Regions from separate parts of the Inquilinus sp. NPDC058860 genome, predicted to be linked through region 1. Evidence: riboswitches for the same ligand, from Rfam matches in the RefSeq annotation. Region 1 holds a riboswitch; the other holds the start of a gene.
The links. Region 1 has a riboswitch for cobalamin ahead of ACFW16_RS06475 (TonB-dependent receptor plug domain-containing protein). Riboswitches for the same ligand answer to the same signal wherever they lie in the genome.
Positions count from the first base shown of each region.

Region 1 (7,202 bases):
GGCCGCGGGTCCGCTCGACCCCGATCTGATAGGCGAAGGCTGCCACCACCACCAGCACGGTGATCGAGAAGAACACGCGGATGATCGCGCCCCAGACGCGCCGCCGGTAGCGGCGCTCCGGATCGTAGAGACCGAGACCCATGAACCCTATCCTGACCCTTTGCCGGCGGACGCGACCGCCGTAGCATGGCCCGACTGTTACGACAGGGGCCCCCCGGCCGCCAAGCCCGTCGCGAGGGGCGCGGCAAATCGGGCGGCTGTCCGACCTGTCCGAAAGAATTCTGGAGGAGCGCAGCGTGGGTTCGATCCATCACTTCATCGACGGCAAGGCCGCGCCCGGCCGCAGCGGCCGGGCCGGGGACGTGTGCAACCCGGCAACCGGCGAGGTCTCGGGCCGCGTCGACTTCGCCTCGACCGAGGAGGTCGGCGCCGCCATCGCCTCGGCCCAGAAGGCGCTGCCCGGCTGGGCGGCGACGCCGACGGTGATCCGCGCCCGCGTGATGTTCCGCTTCAAGCAGCTGATCGAGGAGAACATCGAGGAGCTGGCCCGGATCGTCACCGCCGAGCACGGCAAGGTGCTGTCCGACGCCAAGGGCTCGATCCAGCGCGGCCTGGAGGTGGTGGAGTTCGCCTGCGGCATCCCGCATTTGCTGAAGGGCGAGTTCAGCGAGAATGTCGGGCGCGAGATCGACAGCTTCTCGATCCGCCAGCCGGTCGGCGTCTGCGCCGGCATCACGCCGTTCAACTTCCCGGTGATGGTGCCGCTGTGGATGTTCTCGGTCGCCATCGCCTGCGGCAACACCTTCGTGCTGAAGCCGTCGGAGAAGGACCCGTCCGCCGCCAACTGGCTGGCGGCCAAGCTGATCGAGGCCGGCGCCCCTCCGGGCGTGCTGAACGTGGTGCATGGCGACAAGGTCGCGGTCGACACGCTCTTGACCCATCCGGGCGTGGCGGCGGTCAGCTTCGTCGGGTCGACCGCGATCGGCGAGTACATCTATGCCACCGCGGCGGCGCACGGAAAGCGGGTGCAGGCGCTGTGCGGCGCCAAGAACCACATGGTGGTGATGCCCGACGCCGACCTGGACAAGGCGGTCGACGCGCTGATGGGCGCGGGCTACGGCTCGGCCGGCGAGCGCTGCATGGCGATCTCGGTGGCGGTCGCGGTCGGCGATGTCGGCGACAAGCTGATCCAGAAGCTGGAGCCGAAGGTGCGGGCGCTGAAGATCGGCCCCGGCACCGACCCCGACGCGGAGATGGGGCCGTTGGTGACCAGGCAGCACTACGACAAGGTGCGCGGCTATGTCGACATCGGCGTCCAGGAGGGCGCCAAGCTGGTGGTGGACGGCCGCGGCCTGAAGCTGCAGGGCTACGAGAACGGCTACTTCGTCGGCGGCTGCCTGTTCGACCAGGTGCAGCCGGAAATGCGGATCTACCAGGAGGAGATCTTCGGGCCGGTGCTGTCGGTGGTGCGGACGCCCGACTTCGCGACCGCGCTGGACCTCGTCAACAAGCACGAATACGGCAACGGCACCGCGATCTTCACCCGCGACGGCGACGCGGCGCGGACCTTCGTCAGCAACTGCAATGTCGGCATGGTCGGCGTCAACGTGCCGATCCCGGTGCCGATGGCGTTCCACAGCTTCGGCGGCTGGAAGCGCTCGGCCTTCGGCGACCTCGGCATGTACGGGCCGGATGGGGTGCGCTTCTACACCAAGCTGAAGACGGTGACCGAGCGCTGGCCGACCGGCATCAAGGGCGGGGCGGAATTCACCATGCCGGTGATGCGGTAGGCGTCCGAGTGGTGAGCGGACGTAGGTTGGGTTCGCGACAAGCGAACCCAACATCGTGCGGCGGAACCGTGTTGGGTTCGCTGGGCGAACCCAACCTACGGGCTAAGCCGCCGCGGCCAGGGCCGGCGACGCCTTGGCCTGCTGGTGCGCCTCGGCCACGGCGCGCTCGCGGTGCTCCGGCCCCATCGACAGGCCCTCGGCGCGGACGAACTCGATGTCGGTGACGCCGATGAAGCCGAGCGCGGTGCGCAGATAGGCTTCCTGGTGATCAAGGGCCTCGAGGCCGGCGGTGTAGATGCCGCCGCGCGAGGAGGCGACGATCACCTTGCGGCCGCCGGCCAGGCCGACCGGGCCGGTCTCGCCGTAGCGGAAGGTGCGGCCCGCCTGCAGCAGGCGGTCGATCCAGGCCTTCAACTGGGTCGGGACGGTGAAGTTGTACATCGGCGCGCCGATCACCACGACATCGGCCGACAGGAACTCCCCGACCACTGCGTCGATCAGCGCCCGCTCCTCGGCCTGGACCGGCGTCAGCTCGCTGTCCTTGCCGAACTTGATCACCGCCAGCCGCTCGGCGGTCAGGTGCTCCGGCGCGTCGGCGACAAGGTCGCGATACACCAGCTCGGCCTGGGGATAGCGGGCGCGCCAAGCCCCGACGGTCGCCTTGGTCAGCTGGCGCGACACCGAGGCGTCGCCGAGCGGGCTGGAATCGATCTGCAGGATCTTCATAGGCCCCTCCGTGGGTGCGAATAGCATCAGCACTGTATTTACGGATGATGGCAATTCGCCTGTAGCCTGGATCTTCGCGATGGATCGTTCTATGTGTGAGACAATCCATTCGGGATGACGGCCATGCTGGACCTCAACGACCTCCGCCTCTTCGCCAAGGTGGCGCAGCTGGGCGGCTTCACCGCCGCCGGCCGGGCGCTGGGCCTGCCCAAGTCGCGGCTGAGCCGCCGGATCGCGGCACTGGAGGAGGGGCTCGGCGTCCGGCTGCTGCAGCGCTCGACCCGCCGGCTGTCGCTGACCGATGTCGGCGAGACCTTCCTGCGCCATTGCGAGACCCTGCTGGCCGAGGCCGAGGCGGCGGAGCAGGCGGTGGCCCAGGCGCGGTCGGAGCCGAGCGGGCTGATCCGCGTCACCTGCCCGCACATCCTGGCGCAGACCATGATCGCGCCGCTGATCAACAGCTTCCTGGCCGCCCATCCGGCGGTGCGGATCTCGATGGAGCTGACCGGCCGCCGCGTCGACGTGATCGAGGAGCGGGTCGACCTCGCCTTCCGCGTGCGCCGGCCACCGACCGAACCGTCGGACGTGGTGGTGCGGGTGCTGGCCCAGACCCGGGCCGTGGTGGTGGCCGCGCCGGCCCTGCTCGACCGGATCGGCCGGCCGGTGGAGCCGGTCGACCTGATCCGCCTGGGCACGCTCGACCTGCATCGCGCCGACGGCCGCCATGTCTGGACCATGGTCGACGCGGCCGGTACGCCGCAATCGGTGCCGCATGTGCCGCGGCTGGCCAGCGACGACATGTTCACCCTGCGCCAGGCTGCGATCGACGAGCTCGGCGCCGCGCTGCTGCCGGACTATATCTGCCGGCCGGCGATCCAGGCCGGCCTGCTGGAGCATGTGCTGCTGGACTGGCGCGTGCCGGAGGGCGAGGTGCAGGCGGTGTTCGCGTCGCGCCGCGGCCTGGTGCCGGCGGTCCGCGCCCTGGTCGACCACGTCGTCCGCTGGGTGCCGCGGATGGTGGCGATCTGCGACAGCGAGCTGCGCGAGGAGGATCGGCTGCCGCCCTATGCCGATTCCGGCGCCAACGCCGCCGCGCTCGGCCTCGATGCGCTGTTGACGGCGCGGCCGGCCGCCCACTAGCTTCGCCGCGACGGTTCCTTCGGGATCAAATGGGAACGCAGTGCGGGCCAAGCCCAACGCTGCGGCTGCCCCCGCAACTGTGAGCGGCGAGTCCTCCGTCATGAAGCCACTGGGGTTCTCGGGCCCTGGGAAGGCGACGGAACGGCGACGACCCGCGAGCCAGGAGACCTGCCGTCGGTCGTGGTCACGCGCGAGCACGCCGGGCGGGGTGTCCTGGTGGTTGCCGAACCGGCCCGGTTGCCGAAGCGGCGGGGCCGGGGAGACAGCGTTCGCGGTGACGTGCCACAGGCGTGTCCCCGAGGTCTCCATGTCCGTTCCGTCCCGCTGCATCCTGGTCCTGCTCGCCGCCGGCGCCGTCGTGCCCGCAAAGGCCCAGGACACCCCGTCGCCCCTGACGCTCGAGCCGATCGTCGTGACCGCCAACCGCGTGCCGACACCGGCGGCTGAGGTCGGCAGCGCCGTCACCGTGATCACCCGGCAGGAGCTGGAGGACCGGCAGATCCGCCAGCTCTCCGATGCGCTGCGCCAGGTGCCCGGCGTCGCCGTCAGCCGCACCGGCCCGGCCGGCCAGACGACCCAGATCCGCATCCGCGGCTCCGAGAGCAACCAGACGCTGGTGCTGATCGACGGGGTCGAGGTCAACGACCCGTCGTTGGAGTCGGAGTTCGACTTCGCCCATCTGATGGCCGACGACATCGAGCGGATCGAGGTGCTGCGCGGGCCGCAGAGCGCCCTCTACGGCTCGGACGCGATCGGCGGCGTGGTCAACATCGTGACCCGCCGCGGCGACGGGCCGGTCGGCGGCACCGCCTCGGTGGAGGGCGGCGGCACCGGGACGCTGCGGGGCCACGCCTCGGTCAGCGGCGGCAACGAGGATGTGGACTTCCTGATCGGCACTGCGGGGCTGCGCACGGACGGCACCTCGGCCGCCCGCCGGGGCAGCGAGGCCGACGGCACCCGCAACGGCACGGTCTATGCGAAGATCGGGCTGCACCCGAGCGAGCTGGTCGACATCGACGTGGTCGGCCGCACCACCCGCTTCAACACCGACCTCGACGGCTTCCTGGGCGGCGTCGGCGCCGTCGACAGCGAGGACGATGTCGACGGCTCGACCTTCCTGGGCCGCATCCAGGGCAGGCTCAAGCTGCTCGACGGCCGGTGGGAGCACGTCGTCGGCCTGTCCTATCTCGACGACAGCCGCGATTATCGCGACGGCGGCGACGCCATCACCGCCAGCTATCGCGGCAAGACCACGCGGGTCGACTATCAGACCAATCTGATGCTGGACAGCGAGGTGCTGCTGCCGGCCGAGCACCGCCTGACCTTCGCTGTCGACCATGAGGAGCAGCAGGCGGACAGCGACAGCGGCTTCGCCGATTTCAGCCGCCGCATCGGCGCGACCGGCCTGGTCGGGCAATACCAGCTCGGCCTGCTCGACAGCCTGTTCCTGACCGGCAGCGTGCGGCAGGACCTGAACGACCTGTTCCGCGACACCACCACCTGGCGCCTGACCGCGGCCTGGCGGATCGAGGCCACCGGGACCAAGCTGCGCGCCTCCTACGGCACCGGGGTGAAGAACCCGACGCTGTTCGAGCTGTACGGCTTCACCAACACCTATCGCGGCAATCCGGATCTGAAGCCGGAGCACGCGGAGGGCTGGGATGCCGGCTTCGACCAGGAGATCTGGGGCGACCGGGTGGTGCTGGACGCCACCTGGTTTGAGCAGCAGATCGGCGATCTGATCGTCGGCAGCGGGCAGGGCTCGGCCAACCTGCCGGGCACGGCGACCGCCCGCGGTGTGGAACTGGGCCTGTCGGTGACGCCGGTCAACGACCTGACCATCCGCGCCGCCTACACCTATACCGACGCACAGGACGCGACGGGGGCGGAGCTGGTGCGCCGGCCGCGCAACATCGCCAGCCTCGACGTCAGCTATCGCTTCCTGGACGGCGCGGCGACCGTCAATCTCGGCGTGGATTACAACGGTCCGCAGAAGGACCTGGCCTTCGACGAGGCCTACAATTCGTCGCCGGTGACGCTGGACGGATATACGCTGGTGAATCTGGCGGCGTCCTACCAGGTGACCGACAGGGTGCAGGTCTATGGCCGGATCGACAACCTGCTGGACGAGGATTATGAGGAGGTCTGGACCTACGGCTCGCTGCGGCGGGCCGGTTATCTCGGCATGAAGGTCAGCTTCTGATCGCGATGCGCCGCCCTGCCGTGATCCCGCTGCTGCTGGCCCTCGGCCTCGTGGCCATGCCCGCCATGGCCCGGCCGCATCGGGTCGTCTCCCTCAATCTCTGCGCCGATGCGCTGGTGCTGCGCCTGGCCGACCGCGCCGACGTGCGATCGGTGACCTGGCTGGCGCGCGACCCGGAGAACTCGGTGGTCGCGGCCGAGGCGGCCTCGGTGCCGGTCAATCGCGGCCTGGCGGAGGAGGTCGTGGCATTGGACCCGGACCTGGTCGTGGTCGGGGCCTTCACGCCCCGCGGCACGGTGGCGCTGCTGCGCCGCCTGGAGATGCCGCTGCTGGAGCTGGGCGTGCCGGAAAGCCTGGACGGGATCCGGGCCCAGATCCGCCGGGTGGCGGCGGCGCTGGGCCAGGCGGAGCGCGGCGAGCGGATGATCGCGGCGATGGACGACCGGCTGGCGGCCATTCGAAGCCCGGCATCGCCGCCGCTGGCGGTGGTGCTGCGCCCGAACGGCTTCACCGCCGGCCGCGGGTCGCTGGTCGACGAGATCCTGCGCCGGGTCGGTGTCCGCAACCTTGCCGCCGAGCGGGGTCTGGAGGCTTACGGCGAGATCCCGCTGGAGAGCGTGGCCCTGGCCGGGGTGCGGCTCCTGATCCTGAACCAGCCGGAGAACGGGGCGCCGTCCCTGGGCGAGGCGATGCTGGACCATCCGATCCTGGGGGCGCTGCCGGAACTGCGCGTGGTCCGGGTGCCGTCGCGGCTGTGGACCTGCGGCGGGCCGGAGGTGGTCGAGGCCGCCGCCCTGATCGCCGCCGCCGCAAGGCAGGCGGAGGATGGGCCGTGAGAGAGCAATCAAGGCCATTCGCGTTGCCTCTCCCGCTTGCGGGAGAGGTCGGGCTCGCGCAGCGAGACCGGGTGAGGGGATCTTGTCGAAGCCGGTGCCGGCCCTCACCCGGACGTCCTGGCGGACGTCCGACCTCTCCCGCCACGCGGGAGAGGCAATCCGTTTGGTCATCCAACGATCTGCTCTCGGCGGAGGCATGATGACCGCCGGAACCGACTCCAAGGCACCGTCCTACGCGATCCTGGTCGCCGGCCTGGTGCTGGCGGTGCTGGCCTGCCTCGCCGGGTCGGTCGCCACCGGCTACGCGCCGCTCGACCTGCCGGCGGCGATCGGCGATGTGCTGGCCGGGCGGCAGAGCCTGCCGGCGCTGGTGCTGCTCGAGCTGCGGCTGCCACGGGCGCTGCTCGGCCTGCTGGTCGGGTTCAGCCTCGGCCTCGGCGGCGCCGCGATGCAGGGGCTGCTGCGCAACCCGCTGGCCGAGCCGGGGGTGATCGGCGTCTCGGCCGC
Region 1 covers NZ_JBHYMS010000006.1:142,533-149,734, reverse strand. The annotation lists gene ACFW16_RS06495 (hypothetical protein) at 1-142, opposite strand, end outside; gene ACFW16_RS06490 (CoA-acylating methylmalonate-semialdehyde dehydrogenase) at 297-1,790, shown strand; gene ACFW16_RS06485 (FMN-dependent NADH-azoreductase) at 1,893-2,516, opposite strand; gene ACFW16_RS06480 (LysR family transcriptional regulator) at 2,640-3,656, shown strand; cobalamin riboswitch at 3,651-3,847, shown strand; gene ACFW16_RS06475 (TonB-dependent receptor plug domain-containing protein) at 3,964-5,859, shown strand; gene ACFW16_RS06470 (ABC transporter substrate-binding protein) at 5,865-6,695, shown strand; gene ACFW16_RS06465 (FecCD family ABC transporter permease) at 6,892-7,202, shown strand, end outside.

Region 2 (7,202 bases), on a different contig from region 1:
AACATCCAGGCGATCGGCCAGGCCCAGGGACCGGTCTGGATCCATGATTTCGAGATGCGCAGCCGCAGCGGCGACGCGATCGACCTGAACCGCCTCAAGGCCGTGTTCCAGACCGCCTTCGAGCGGATCTGGACCGGTGACATGGAGGACGACCGGCTGAACCGGCTGGTGCTGGCCGGCGGGCTCGACTGGCGCTCGATCACGCTCCTGCGCGCCTACGCCAGGTTCCTGCGCCAGGCCCGCTTCGCCTTCAGCCAGGAGACGATCGAGGACACGCTGGTGGCGCATCCCGAGACGACGCGCGCCATCGTCCGCATGTTCGCCACCCGCTTCGACCCGGACCTGACCGGCGACCGCGAGGTGGCGATCCGCGGCATGCTGGTCGAGATCGAGCACATGCTCGACGCCGTGACCAACCTGGACGAGGACCGCATCCTCCGCCGCTTCCTGAACCTGGTGCGGTCGACCCTGCGCACCAACTACTTCCAGACCGATGACGAGGGCCGGCCGAAATCCTACCTGTCGCTGAAGCTGGACAGCCTGTCGGTCGAGGAGATGCCGCTGCCGCGGCCCTGGCGCGAGATCTTCGTCTACAGCCCGCGCATGGAGGGCGTGCACCTGCGCGGCGGCAAGGTCGCCCGCGGCGGCATTCGCTGGTCCGACCGGCGCGAGGATTTCCGCACCGAGATCCTCGGGCTGATGAAGGCGCAGATGGTGAAGAACACCGTCATCGTGCCGGTCGGCTCGAAGGGCGGCTTCGTCCTGAAGCGGCCGCCGGCCCCATCGGCCGGGCGCGAGGCGTTCCAGGCCGAAGGCGTCGAATGCTACAAGATCCTGATGCGCGGGATGCTCGACATCACCGACACCATCGTCGGCGGCGAGACCACGCATCCGGAGCGCGTCGTCCGGCATGACGAGGACGATCCCTACCTCGTGGTCGCCGCCGACAAGGGCACGGCCACCTTCTCCGACATCGCCAACGGGGTCAGCCAGGATTACGGCTTCTGGCTGGACGACGCCTTCGCCTCCGGCGGCTCGGCCGGCTACGACCACAAGAAGATGGGCATCACCGCCCGCGGCGCCTGGGAATCGGTGAAGCGGCATTTCCGCGAGCTGGGCACCGACATCCAGTCCCAGGACTTCACCTGCGTCGGCGTCGGCGACATGTCGGGCGACGTGTTCGGCAACGGCATGATCCTGTCCGAGCACACCCGCCTCTTCGGCGCCTTCAACCACCTGCACATCTTCGTCGATCCGGACCCGGACGCGGCCGGCAGCTTCGCCGAGCGCAAGCGGCTGTTCGACCTCGCCCGCGGCTCCTGGGACCAGTACGACCAGGCGAAGCTGTCGCCCGGCGGCGCGGTCTACGAGCGCCGCGCCAAGTCGGTGAAGCTGTCGCCGGAGGTCCGGGCCCGCTTCGGCATCGAGCGCGAGACGGTGACGCCGAACGAGCTGATCCAGGCGATGCTGAAGGCCCAGGTCGACCTGCTGTGGTTCGGCGGCATCGGCACCTATGTGAAGAGCAGCCGCGAGAGCCACGCCGATGTCGGCGACAAGGCGAACGACGCGCTGCGCATCAACGGGCGCGACGTCCGAGCCCGGGTGATCGGCGAGGGCGCCAATCTCGGTGTCACCCAGTTCGGCCGCATCGAATATGCCCGCATCGGCGCCGGCGGTTCGGGCGGCAAGCTGAACACCGACTTCATCGACAACTCGGCCGGCGTCGACACCTCGGACCACGAGGTCAACATCAAGATCCTGCTGGGCGCCGTGGTCCAGGCCGGCGACCTGACGCTGAAGCAGCGCAACACGGTGCTGGAGAGCATGACCGAGGAGGTCGGCCAGCTGGTCCTGCGCGACAACTACCTGCAGAGCCAGGCGCTGTCGCTCGCGGTCGGCGAGGGCTTCGAGGTGCTGGACCAGCAGGCCCGCTTCATGCGCGGGCTGGAGAAGGCCGGCAGGCTCGACCGCGTGATCGAGATGCTGCCGACCGACGAGGAGCTGACCCAGCGCTCCGGCAACCGCGAAGGGCTGACCCGGCCGGAACAGGCGGTGATCCTGGCCTATGCCAAGATCAACATCTACGACGCCCTCCTGGCCAGCGACCTGCCGGACGACCCGGCCCTGGTCGACGACTTGGCGCTGTACTTCCCGACGGCGCTGCGCGAGCGCTTCAGGGACGCCATCGCGCAGCACCGGCTGCGGCGCGAGATCGTGGCCACCCACGTCACCAACAGCATGGTGAACCGGGTCGGCGCCACCTTCGTCTCCGAGCTGGCGGACAAGACCGGCATGGGCGTGGCCGACATCGCCCGCGCCTATCTGATCGTCCGCGACGGCTTCAGCCTGCGCGACATCTGGGCGGCGGTCGAGGCGCTGGACAACAAGGCCCAGGCCCAGGCGCAGATCCGCGCCATGCTGGCGACGCGGCGGCTGATCGAGCGCAGCGTCGCCTGGATCCTGCGCCAGCAGGGCCGCGGCCTGGACATCAGCCAGGACGTGGCGCATCTCAAGCCCGGCCTGGCCGAGCTGGAGAGCCAGCTGGACGCCGCGATCTTCGACGACGCCCGCACCGTGATCGACACCCGCGCCCGGGGCTTCGTCGAGGCGGGCTTCCCGGAGGATCTGGCCCGCCGCGTCGCCCGGCTGAACCTGTGGGCGGCGGGGCTGGACATCATCCGCATCGCCGACCAGGCCGGGCGCGGCGTCAGCGAGGTGGCGTCGGTCTATTTCGAGGCCGGCCGCCGGCTGGGCCTGGCCTGGCTGCGCGACGGCGCCAGCCGGATGCCGGCCAGCAACCACTGGCAGAAGCAGGCGGTGGGGGCGATCGTCGACGACCTGTACACGCTGCAGGCCGACCTGGCGGTCCGTGCCCTGCAGGACGCGCCGGCGGGCGCGGCCGGGGCCGATGTGGTGGAGGCCTGGGTCGGCCACCGCCGCGCCCCGGTGGACCGGATCGATCAGCTGGTGTCGGAGCTGAAGGCGCTGGACCAGGTCGACCTGTCGATGCTGGCTGTCGCCAACCGCAATTTGCGCGGTTTGGCGACGGGGTGAGGGACGGTCGGAGGTAGGTTGGGTTCGCCAACGCGAACCCAACCTACTCGGTTTCCCGCAGCAGCTTCTGCAGCGGGGCGGCCTGGCGCAGGATCGGCGACTTGATGACGATGTAGCTGAAGTACTTCTCGATGCCGAGGCGGCGGTCCAGCAGCGCCTCCATCACCTGCTGGTAATGGGCGATGCTGCGGGCCAGGAAACGCAGCAGGTAGTCGTAGCCGCCGCTGACCATGTGGCACTCCAGCAGCTCCTCCACCGTGGCGAGGCCGGCCTCGAAGCGGATGAAGTCCTCGCGCCGGTGGTCGCTCAGCGTCACCTCGGTGAACACCGTCACGCTCTCGGTCAGCTTCGACAGGGCGATGCGGGCGCCGTAGCCGGTGATGTAGCCGGCCGCCTCCAGCCGTTTCACCCGCTGCAGGCAGGGGCTGGGCGACAGGCCGACCGCCTCCGCCAAAGCGGCGTTGGTGATCCGCCCGTCGGCCTGCAGCCGGGCCAGGATGGCGATGTCGATCCGGTCCAGCTTCGGCGCGCCCGCCATCCCTTCCTCGTCCTGTCTACCGCGGGATTACCCGCGCAGTGCTTTCTGGTGAGCTTTTGCCAGTTCCGCCATGCTGGTGAAGCGGAAATCGACCTTGGGCTCGGTCGCCGGCTTCATGGTGGCGCCGAAGCCGCCCTCGGCGTGGCGGCGGTGGATCCAGCAGGTGGCCAGACCCGCCGCCGTCGCCGGCTCGTGGTCGTGGAACAGGCTTTCCGCCGTGTGCAGCACCTCGCCCGGGGCGATGCCCATGCCGGCCAGCTTCTCCAGCATGTAGTCGAAGTTGCGCGACGCCGGCTTGTAGCTGCCGATGTCCTCGGCGGTGAAGACGGCGTCGAACTCGACCTGCAGCCGGACGTTGCTGAGGGCGAAGCTGGCATTGTCGACATTCGAGAGGATGGCCAGCTTGTAGTACTTCTTCAGGTACTGCAGCGCGCCGGCGGTGTCGGCGAAGGCCGGCCAGTCCTTGATCGACCGGCCATAGGCCAGTGCCTCCTCCCAGCTCGCCGCCACGCCCCATTCTTCGGCCAGGCGCTTGTAGACGATCGCCAGCAGCTCGCTGTAGCGCCGCGCCGGGGTCCAGCGCTGCTGCGCCGATTCATGGCGGGCATGGGCCTCCAGGATCCGGTCGCGGCTCAGCGGCGCCTTCACGCGGGCGGTCAGCGGCGCCAGCGCGTTGACTATGCCGGTCTCCCAGTCGATCAGCGTGCCGTAGCAGTCGAAGGTCAGGATCTTGAAGTCGGTCAGCGTCATGGTGCGTCCTCCGGTTCCGGTTTTCCGATTGTCCGCCGGCGGTGCCGGCAGGGGCTGCGCATTCGTGCCCGGCGGCGGCAGGCGCTGGCGCAGCGCGGCCGTCCCGCAGCAGAAAATGCCGTGTCGCAGCCGCGTCATGGCGTGTCGGCTCTGGAGCGTGCGGGGCCGCGGAGTCGCGCCATGATCCCTGCCAAGAGGTGCCGGCCGATGCCGCCGATCCAAGAAGCGGCAGGCCGGAGAATTGGGAAGCCGGTGAGACTCCGGCGCTGCCCCCGCAACGGTGACGGCGGTGAAGGTGCGGCAGGGGCCACTGGAGCGATCCGGGAAGGCGCCGCACCGGGCCAGGAAGCCCGCCGGAGTCCGGAAACCAGCCTCGACGGAGTTTTGTTCGGTGATCGCGGTGGGCGGTCGGCGGGCATGTTCGCGAGGGGCCGGTCCGGTCGCCGAGCGCGCGTACCCGGATGCCACATCTGCGACCGTGCCCAGAGGAGAGGATCGGGTATGGAAGCGCGTTCGGCCATGTTGATGGATCTGCTCTCCCGCGCGCCGGGCTTCAGCCTGAAGCGGGATTTCTACACCAGCCCCGCCTATCACGCGCTGGACCTGGAGCACATCTTCTATAAGGAGTGGCTGTTCATCGGCCATGCCTGCGAGGTGACGCGGCCGGGCGATTTCCTGACCGTGCAGATCGGCGAGTATCCGGTGATCGTGGTGCGCGGCCGCGACCGCGCCATCCGCGCCTTCCACAACGTCTGCCGCCACCGCGGCTCGCGCCTGTGCACCGACGAGCGCGGCTCGCGCCCGCGCCTGGTCTGCCCCTACCACCAGTGGACCTACGACCTCGAAGGCAAGCTGATCTTCGCCCGCGACATGATGGACGCGATCGACCCGGCCCAGTTCGGGCTGAAGCCGATGGCCTGCCACGAGGTCGCCGGCTGGATCTTCATCTCGCTGGCGGAGGAGCCGCGCGACTTCGAGCCGCTGCGCCGCATGATCGAGCCCTATATGGCGCCCCACCTCCTGTCCGAGGCCAAGGTCGCCCACAGCTCGACCATCATCGAGCGCGGCAACTGGAAGCTGGTGATGGAGAACAACCGCGAATGCTACCACTGCTCCGGCAACCATCCGGAGCTGTGCCGCGTCTTCTCCGACCAGCCGACCCTGACCAGCGGCCAGAAGGGGATGGAGGAGGCTCCGGAGATCCTCGCGCACTGGCAGAGCTGCGAGGCGATCGGCCTGCCCAGCCGCTACCAGATCTCGGACGACATGCAGTACCGGGTGATGCGGGTGCCGTTCATCAACGACGCCCATTCGATGACCATGAGCGGCCAGCCCGCGGTGAGCCGCCTGCTGGCCGAGTTCCCGACCACCAAGCTCGGCTCGATGCTGCTGTACCACTATCCGAACAGCTGGAACCACCTGCTGGCCGACCACGCGCTGAGCTTCCGCATCCTGCCGATCAGCCCGACCGAGACCGAGGTCACCACCAAATGGCTGGTGCACAAGGATGCGGTCGAGGGGGTGGACTACGACCTGCAGGCGCTGACCGAGGTGTGGACCGCGACCAATGACGAGGACCGCCGCATCGTCGAGGAGAACCAGCGCGGCATCCTGTCCCCGGCCTATGAGCCCGGGCCCTATTCGCGGATGCATGAGGGCGCGGTGATCCAGTTCGTCGACTGGTACGCCGACACCCTCACCCACCGGCTCGGCGGCGGCACCGGCGCCACCTCGATCCGCGACGTGGCGTAGGGCCGGCGGAACATGCCCGGCCCCCTGACCGCGACGCCGAAGCTGTGGAACGCGAAGACGGCCCGGCTGCGCTGCATCGGCATCCGCGAGGAGGCGCCGGACGTCCGCACCTTCCGCTTCGAGGCGGAGGACGGCAGCTGGTTCTCCTACCGCCCCGGCCAGTTCGTGACGCTGGAGCTGCCGGCAGGGCCGGAGCCGGTGCTGCGCACCTACACCCTGGCCTCCACCCCGTCGCGGCCGCACCACGCCAAGATCACCGCCAAGGTGCAGGAAGGCAGCGTCGCCACCCGCTGGCTGTTCGACAGGCTCAAGGTCGGCGACGCGCTGACGGCGCACGGGCCTACCGGCCGCTTCTCGCTGCTCGACCACCCGGCCGAGCGCTACCTGTTCCTGTCGGCCGGCAGCGGCGCCACGCCGATGATGTCGATGGCGCGCTGGCTGTTCGACACCGCGCCGCAGACCGATGTGGTCTACGTCCATTTCGCCCGGCGGCCGCAGGACCTGCTGTTCCGGTCGGAGCTGGGCTACATGGCCGAGGCGGCGTCCGGCCTGCGGCTGCGCTTCGTCGTCACCGGCGCGCCGGCGGGTGAGGGCTGGGCCAGCGGCCGGCTGGATCGGGCGCTGCTGTCCGCGCTGTGCCCGGACGCGGCTGGGCGGACGGTGTTCTGCTGCGGCCCGGACCGGTTCATGGACGCGGCGCGGCGGCTGGCCGGCGACCTCGGCGTGCCGGCGGCGCGCTGGCATGAGGAGAGCTTCGGCGCCACCCCGGCGCCGGTGCCGGTCGCGGCCCCGATCGCGCCGCCGGCCGAGGCGGCGGGGGAGGGGATGCAGGTGGCCTTCACCCGCTCCGGCCGCAAGGCGGCGGTGCTGCCGGGCCAGACCGTGCTGGAGGCGGCGGAAGGCTGCGGCCTGCGCATCCCGACCGCCTGCCGCCAGGGCCTCTGCGGCACCTGCCTGGTGCGCAAGCTGAAGGGCGAGGTGCGGATGGAGCACAATGGCGGCATCGCCGACGAGGAGATCGCCGAAGGCTGGATCCTCGCCTGCTGCTCCCAGCCCGAGACGGCGCTGGTCGAGGTCGAGGTGTGAGGGCCCTGACCTCTCTTGTGCA
Region 2 covers NZ_JBHYMS010000004.1:52,544-59,745, forward strand. The annotation lists gene ACFW16_RS04070 (NAD-glutamate dehydrogenase) at 1-3,054, shown strand, start outside; gene ACFW16_RS04075 (Lrp/AsnC family transcriptional regulator) at 3,098-3,592, opposite strand; gene ACFW16_RS04080 (haloacid dehalogenase type II) at 3,620-4,342, opposite strand; cobalamin riboswitch at 4,521-4,733, shown strand; gene ACFW16_RS04085 (aromatic ring-hydroxylating dioxygenase subunit alpha) at 4,868-6,094, shown strand; gene ACFW16_RS04090 (2Fe-2S iron-sulfur cluster-binding protein) at 6,107-7,180, shown strand.
Region 2: it holds a riboswitch for cobalamin, as region 1 does, so the genes downstream of both, ACFW16_RS04085 (aromatic ring-hydroxylating dioxygenase subunit alpha) here and ACFW16_RS06475 (TonB-dependent receptor plug domain-containing protein) in region 1, are expected to answer to the same signal.